2 regions of the Mesorhizobium sp. B3-1-7 genome follow, and region 2 is predicted to be linked to the other one. Evidence: predicted binding sites of a transcription regulator. Region 2 holds the regulator's gene; the other holds the start of a gene.
What was found. Region 2 encodes PhoB, which activates phosphate uptake and scavenging genes when phosphate is short. Its sites were predicted from a motif close to TGTCATNNANCTGTCAT; they were not measured.

Region 1: the regulator PhoB is predicted to act here: its motif matches at 2,218-2,234, upstream of FJ417_RS28580 (RNA degradosome polyphosphate kinase).

What each region holds. Positions count from the first base shown of each region.
Region 1 is NZ_VFTL01000044.1:28,235-32,168, forward strand. It holds gene FJ417_RS28580 (RNA degradosome polyphosphate kinase) at 1-2,060, opposite strand, end outside; gene FJ417_RS28585 (zinc-finger domain-containing protein) at 2,313-2,558, shown strand; gene FJ417_RS28590 (FAD-dependent monooxygenase) at 2,588-3,820, shown strand.
Region 2 is NZ_VFTL01000021.1:30,797-34,730, forward strand. It holds gene pstC (phosphate ABC transporter permease subunit PstC) at 1-97, shown strand, start outside; gene pstA (phosphate ABC transporter permease PstA) at 101-952, shown strand; gene pstB (phosphate ABC transporter ATP-binding protein PstB) at 949-1,752, shown strand; gene phoU (phosphate signaling complex protein PhoU) at 1,773-2,480, shown strand; gene phoB (phosphate regulon transcriptional regulator PhoB) at 2,497-3,186, shown strand; gene FJ417_RS18275 (ROK family protein) at 3,504-3,934, opposite strand, start outside.

The DNA of each region.
Region 1 (3,934 bases), on a different contig from region 2:
TCCTCCAGCACAACGCGCCGGGAGGTGCCGTCAGCCAATACGTCGAAACTTTGCTGGTTGTCCATGATGTTGCCCAGCATGATCTGGCCAAGCACCTGTTCATGCACAGTTGGATTGGTGATCGGCACCAGGGTCTCGACGCGGCGGTCGAGATTGCGCGGCATCATGTCGGCCGACGAGATGTAGACGACCGCCTCGTCCGACGGCAGGCCGTGGCCGTTGCCGAAGCAGAAGATGCGACTGTGCTCGAGGAAGCGGCCGACGATCGATTTCACCCTGATATTCTCGGAAAGACCCGGCACCTGCGGCCGCAGACAACAGATGCCGCGCACGACGAGGTCGACCTCGACGCCGGCGCGGCTGGCGTCGTAAAGCGCGTCGATGATGGTCGGATCGACCAGCGCGTTCATCTTCATCCAAATGCGCGCTGGTCGGCCTTCGCGGGCATGGACGATCTCGTCCGAGATGTGTTTCAGGATGCGGTTGCGCAGCGTGAAGGGCGACACGGCAATGCGCATTTCCTCCGCCGGCTCGGCATAGCCGGTGATGAAATTGAAAAGCTGCGCGACATCGCGCGCGATCGTCGGGTCGGTGGTGAAGAAGGACAGGTCGGTGTAGATGCGGGCGGTAACCGGGTGGTAGTTGCCGGTGCCGAGATGCACGTAGTTGCGCAGCCGGCCATCCTCGCGGCGCACGATCAAAGACATCTTGGCGTGGGTCTTCAGCTCCAGGAAGCCGAACACGACCTGCACGCCGGCGCGTTCGAGGTCGCGCGCCCAGCGGATGTTGGCTTCCTCGTCGAAGCGCGCCTTGAGCTCGACAAGTGCCGTGACCGACTTGCCGGCCTCGGCGGCGTCGATCAGCGCGCGCACGATCGGGCTGTCGTTGGAGGTGCGGTAGAGCGTCTGCTTGATCGCCACCACTTCCGGGTCGGCGGCGGCCTGGCGCAGGAACTGCACCACCACGTCGAAGGACTCGTATGGATGATGGACGACGATGTCCTTCTCGCGGATGGCGGCGAAGCAGTCGCCGCCATGCTCGCGGATGCGCTCGGGAAAGCGCGGATTGTAGGGCGTGAATTTGAGGTCGTCGCGCGGAATGGCGACGATCTCGGAGATCTGGTTGAGCGCCAGCGGACCGGTGAGCACGCTGATGCGGCTCGACGAGACGCCGAGCTCGCCGGCGACGAAGTCCCGCAACGCGGCCGGCATCAGCGTGTCGAACTCGATGCGGATCACCGAGCCGCGGCGGCGTCGCTTCAGTGCCGTTTCGAACAGGCGCACCAGGTCTTCCGACTCTTCCTCGACCTCGATGTCGCTGTCGCGGATGATGCGGAACGTGCCGGAGCCCTTGACCTCGTAGCCGGGGAAAAGCTTGCCGATATAGATACCGACCACTTCCTCCAGCGGAATGAAGCGGACATGGTTCTTGCGGTCGGGGAGGCGGATGAAACGCTTGAGCGCCACCGGCAGGCGCAGCAGCGCGCTCATCTCCTCGCCATTCTTGCGATGGCGCAACTGCAGGGCGATGGAAAAACCGAGATTGGGAATGAACGGAAACGGATGCGCCGGGTCGATCGACAGCGGCGTCAGCACCGGGAAAACCTGCTCCTGGAAATGCTCTTCCAGCCAGGCCTTCTCGTCCTTGGTCAGCGCATCGCGGGTGATGCTTTCGATGCCTTCCTTGTTGAGCAGGACCATCAGCGCCGAGAGGCTCTTCTGCTGGTCCTCCTGCAGGCGCTCGACCTCGCGCAACAATTGCTCGAGCTGCTGCTCGGGCGTGCGGCCGTCCGGGCTTTTCAGCGCGATGCCCTCGCGCACCTGGCCGGCAAGGCCGGCGACGCGGACCATAAAGAATTCGTCGAGATTGGCTGCCGAGATCGACAGGAAGCGGACGCGCTCGAGCAGCGGGTGATGCTCGTTCAGCGATTCCTCCAGCACGCGGCGGTTGAATTGCAGCCAGGAGAACTCGCGGTTGACGAAACGGTCGGGATTGCCCCCGTCCGGGCTTGCCGCTTCGACGGTGATGAACTCGCTCTGCACAGGCTTCAGTTCGTTCATGGTTTCCCGCTCTTGCCCGCAGCCGTCCCTAGGAGGCGCCGCATATTGCCGTTCAACGACGCTCTAGCATGTCTTTGTGACGCATGATCATCACGGAATCGCTCCGACACCGGCCCCATGCGCTTAACCGGCTCAACTTATCCTCTGCCAGCCTTTTGCGACAGTTTGATTTCATCGATCTTGCAAACGGACCTGTTATGCTCCAGATGCAGACTGGTCACACCCACTGGCCGAACCCAATTGGAGACGACGATGGCAGGCGGCAGCATTCCCCATTTCCAGAACGACGCGGGCCACCCGGTCATCGAGATCGGCGTCAAGGAATTCATGTGCACCGGCGCCAATCCGCCTTTCGACCATCCGCATGTGTTCCTCGACATGGGCGACGACAATGAGAAGGTCTGCCCCTACTGTTCGACGCTCTACCGCTATTCAGCGTCGCTGAAGGCGACGGAAACGCAGCCGGCCGGCTGCCTCTATGTCGACCAGGCCGCCTGACCCTGCAGATCACGAACGACTGCTAGATCATGGCTGAAACACGGTCCCGGCAAATCGTCATCGCCGGGGCTGGCATCGCCGGGCTGACGGCGGCGCTTGCCTTTGCCGAGCGCGGCTTCCCGGTAAAATTGTTCGAGCAGGCAAAGCAACTCGAAGCGGCCGGCGCCGGCCTCCAGCTTTCCCCCAACGCGACCCGCATCCTGCGCCGGCTCGGCGTGCTCGACCGCCTGCTGCCCAACGCGATCCGGCCGCAAGCGGTGGTGCTGAAGGACGCGGGAAGCCTGCGCGAGCTGGCGCGTGTGCCGCTCGGGGAAGCCGGAGAAAAACGCTGGGGCGCGCCCTACCTGGTGGCGCACCGCGCCGACCTGCAGGCAGCGCTGATGGCCACGGCGGCGGACCGGCCAGATATAGAGCTTGTCACCGGGGCGCGCGTGACCGGTATCGCCCTCGACCCGCAAAGCGTGACCGCGACGGTCGAGATCGACGGCAAAGCGACGAGTGTCACGGGCGGCCTGCTGATCGGAGCGGACGGTGTTTGGTCTTCGCTTCGCGCGGGGCTTGCCAGGACGGCCGGCTTTGCGGCGAGCCGCTTTTCGGGTGAGCTCGCCTGGCGCGCGACGGTCCCTGCGGAAAGTGCCGCCGGCCAGGCCTTTGCGCAAATCGGCGCCGCAAACTGCATCACCACCTTCCTGCATCCCGGCTTCCACATGGTCGCCTATCCGGTGAGCAAGGGCCGCGCCTTCAACCTTGCGGCCTTCACCAAGGGCGAGCGCATCGCCGAAGGCTGGTCCGGCCATGCGGACCCTGCGATCCTCTCAGGCGCCATCCAAGGCACGGCGGCGGCACTGTCGAGGCTGGTGGCACTCGCCGGCCCCTGGACGGCGTTCCCCATTCACACGGTCGAGCAGCGCCGCTGGGCAACGCCGGACGGCATCGCGCTGATCGGCGACGCCGCGCATGCCATGACGCCGTTCGCGGCCCAAGGCGCGGCGATGGGGATCGAGGACGCCTCGATGCTCGCCAATCTGGTCGCCGATTTTCCGGGCGATCCAAGGCAGAGCCTGACGGTTTGGGAGAATCTCAGACGGCCGCGCGTCGAAAAAGTGCTGAAACGCGGCGCGCTCAATCGCTTGGCCTGGCATGCCAGGGGACCGATGGCGATCGTCCGCAACTTGGTGCTGGCGACGCGGCCGGCGGAGAAGCTCGCCGCGGACTTGGACTGGCTCTATGGCTGGGAGGAGCGGAAGGTGGTCAGGCGGTAGAGCGGCAGACGACCGGATAGGCGGGGCGAAGGAACGAGGCGCTCGCCAATTGCTACTAAAGCGCGTCGCGCTGAAGCGGATTCAGGCGACGCGCTTTAGCCTTTGTTTTCATGC
Region 2 (3,934 bases):
TGTATCGCTCGGCCTGATCCTGTTCATCATCACCTTCATCATCCTCGCGCTCGCACGCTACATGCTGTTGCGCATCGATAGCCGCACGGGAGCCTGACCGATGTCGACTGCCGCATCGCTTCACCAAAGCCGCAAACGCAAGAATGCCGTGATGATGGCGCTGTGCGTCGTCGCGGCCGGCATTGGCCTCGCCTGGCTGGCGCTGATCCTCGGCGCCTTGCTCTACAAGGGGCTCTCCGGGGTGAACCTGGCGGTGTTCACTGAAATGACGCCGCCGCCCGGCGACGCCGGCGGCCTGCTCAACGCCATCTACGGCAGCATCGTCATGACGATCATCGGCATCGTCGTCGGCACGCCGATCGGCGTGCTGGCCGGCACCTACATGGCCGAATATGGCCGCTTCTCGAAGCTTACGACGGTGGTGCGCTTCATCAACGACATCCTGTTGTCGGCGCCATCGATCATCATCGGCCTGTTCGTCTATGAGCTGATGGTGCGGCCGATGGGGCATTTCTCGGCGATTGCCGGTGCCGTCGCGCTGTCGATCCTGGTGATCCCCGTCGTGGTGCGCACCACCGAGGACATGCTGAATCTTGTGCCCAATGCGCTGCGCGAAGCAGGCGCCGCCATCGGCGCGCCGCGCTGGGTGGTGATCCGCTCCGTCGCCTACCGCGCGGCAATGTCGGGCATCGTCACCGGCATATTGCTGGCGATCGCCCGCATCTCCGGCGAGACGGCGCCGCTTCTCTTCACCGCGCTCAACAACCAGTTCTGGTCGAGCAATCTCAATGCGCCGATGGCCAGCCTGCCGGTGACCATCTTCCAGTTCGCTCTCAGCCCTTACGAGGAATGGCAGCAACTGGCCTGGACGGGCGCACTCATAATCACCCTGACGGTTCTCGGGCTGAGCATCATCGCCCGCAGCCTAACCGGACGCAGAGAGGACAGATGAAACCGATGTTGTCCACCGACCTGAACGCAGCCGACACGACCGTCGAGAAGGCCAAGATCGAGGTCAAGAACCTCAATTTCTACTATGGCCAGTCGAAGGCGCTGAAGGACATCAACCTGTCCCTGCCCGAGCGCAGCGTCACAGCCTTCATCGGCCCGTCGGGCTGCGGGAAGTCGACGCTGCTGCGCGTGCTCAACCGCATCTACGAGCTCTATCCGAAGCAGAGCGCCGAGGGCCAGGTGCTGCTCGACGGCAAGAACATCCTCGACCGCTCGCAGGACCTCAACCTGCTGCGCACCAAGATCGGCATGGTGTTCCAGAAGCCGACGCCGTTCCCGATGTCGATCTACGAGAACATCGCCTTCGGCGTCAGGCTCTATGAGAAGATCAGCAAGGCCGAGATGGATAGCCGCGTCGAGCAGGCGCTGAAGCGCGCCGCGCTGTGGACCGAGGTCAAGGACAAGCTCAACGCCAGCGGCCTCAGCCTCTCGGGCGGCCAGCAGCAGCGCCTGTGCATCGCCCGCACCGTGGCGGTGAAGCCCGAGGTCATCCTGCTCGACGAGCCGGCCTCGGCGCTCGATCCGCTGTCGACCGCCAAGATCGAGGAACTGATCGACGAGTTGCAGGCCGACTACACGATCGTCATCGTCACCCACAACATGCAGCAGGCGGCGCGTGTGTCGCGGCAGACGGCGTTCATGTATCTGGGCGAGCTGGTGGAGTTCGACCGGACCGAGAAGATCTTCACCTCGCCTCGCGAGAAGCGCACGCAGGACTACATAACCGGCCGCTTCGGCTGAGTTCATACGAGGACATCATCATGGCCGAACATACCGTCGCCTCCTTCGACGAGGATCTCAGGCAGATCAGCCGGCTCATCAACGACATGGGCGATCTCGCCAGCTCCATGGTCGGCGGTGCGACGAGGGCGCTGCTCGAGACCGACAATGCGCTGGCGCAGCGCGTCGTCTCCGACGACGCCATCATGGACGCTCGTCAGCGCGAGCTCGACGACCGCGCCATCACGCTGATCGCCAAGCGGCAGCCGATGGCGGACGACCTGCGCAACGTGGTCGGCTCGATCCGCATGGCGGGCGACCTCGAACGCATCGGCGATCTCGCCAAGAACATCGCCAAGCGTGTCGGCTCGGTCGGCGTCAGCGCCGCGCCGCGCGACCTCACGCATTCGATCGATTCGATGGCGCAGCTGGTGCTGATCCAGGTGCAGGCCGTGATCCAGGAATATATGGTGGGCGATGCCACGGTGCTGGCCAAGCTTCGCAACGACGACGAGCGCATCGACGTCAAATACACGTCCGTCTTCCGCGAGCTGTTGACCTACATGATGGAAGACCCGCGCAACATCACCGCTTGCACGCATCTTCTGTTCTGCGCCAAGAACCTCGAGCGCATCGGCGACCATGTGACCAACATCGCCGAGAACGCCTATTATGTGCTGACCGGCACGCAATTGCCCGCCAATCGTCCGAAGCAGGACGAGACCGCAATGTCGGCGCCGGCGGCCTGACGAAAAGGTTACCCCAATGATCGCGCCACGCATCATGGTGGTGGAGGACGAGGAGCCGCTGGGGGTGCTGCTCCGCTACAATCTCGAATCCGAGGGTTACCAGGTCGAAGTGGTGACCCGCGGCGACGAGGCCGAAATCCGCCTTCAGGAAAACGTTCCCGACCTGCTCGTGCTCGACTGGATGGTGCCGGCGGTTTCCGGCATCGAGCTCTGCCGGCGTCTCAGGATGCGGCCCGAGACCGAGCGGCTGCCGATCATCATGCTGACGGCGCGCGGCGAGGAAAGCGACCGCGTGCGCGGCCTCTCGACCGGCGCCGACGACTATCTGGTCAAGCCATTCTCGACGCCGGAGTTCATGGCGCGCGTCAAGGCGCTGCTGCGCCGCGCCAAGCCGGAGGTGCTGTCCAGCGTGCTCAAGGTCGGCGACATCGTGCTCGACCGCGAATCGCACCGGGTCTACCGCAAGAAGAGCGAGATCAGGCTCGGCCCGACCGAGTTCCGCCTGCTCGAATTCATGATGCGTCATCCCGGCCGCGTGTTCTCGCGCAGCCAGCTGCTCGACAATGTCTGGGGCGAGACGATCTATATCGACGAGCGCACCGTGGACGTCCATGTCGGGCGCCTGCGCAAGGCGGTCAACAACGGCCGGATGCCAGACGTCATCCGCACCATCCGCGGGGCGGGGTACGCGATCAGGGAGGATTAGGTCCCGAGGGCCCTGACGGGTCAGGCGCTTCCAACAACCACGTTGGTGGGTAGCCGAGACGTTTGTGCTTCGTCATCCACGGGCGGAGCAAGGAGCGTAGCGACGCAGCGCAGACCCGAGGATCCATGCCGTGACTTCCACGCGCCGCTATGGCGCAGAACTCTGCACCGCTGCACCCTACGATCGAGGTAACGGCATGGATTCCAGGGTCTGCGCGCGTCGCTTCGCTCCCTGCTCCGCCCTGGAATGACGAAGTCGCGGTGGCTTCGGCCAATCTCCAACGTTGGTGCGATTCGCGGCTTCAGCGCCATGTTCGCTTAGGCCACGTTCTTCCCGGCCCCCGCTCTGGCCTGCACCCCCGGCGCGAAAATCTCCTGATCGACGAAGGTCAGCGCGCGCATGGCGCAGCCTTCGCGGATAAGCGGCAGTTCGTTCGGCTCGGTGTCGAAGGAGATCGATTCCGAGTGCTGGCCGCCGGCGGTCTGGGCGATCGCCTCTCGCAGCGCCGGCTCGATCAGGTCGAAGGCGGCCGCGCTTACGCCGACCATGGCGACAGGCGCCGGGTCGATAAGGGCGAACAGGCTGCCGAGGCCGAAACCGAGTGCTTCGCCGGCCCGGCGATAAGCCTCCCGCTCGGGTCCGTCCTCCTGCCGGGCTTTTGCGGCCAGCGCGCGCATATCGGCGTCGCCGACGTCGGTCGGCGTGGCATCCTCGCTTATTCCCATGGCGCTGCGCCAGATCGCGTAAT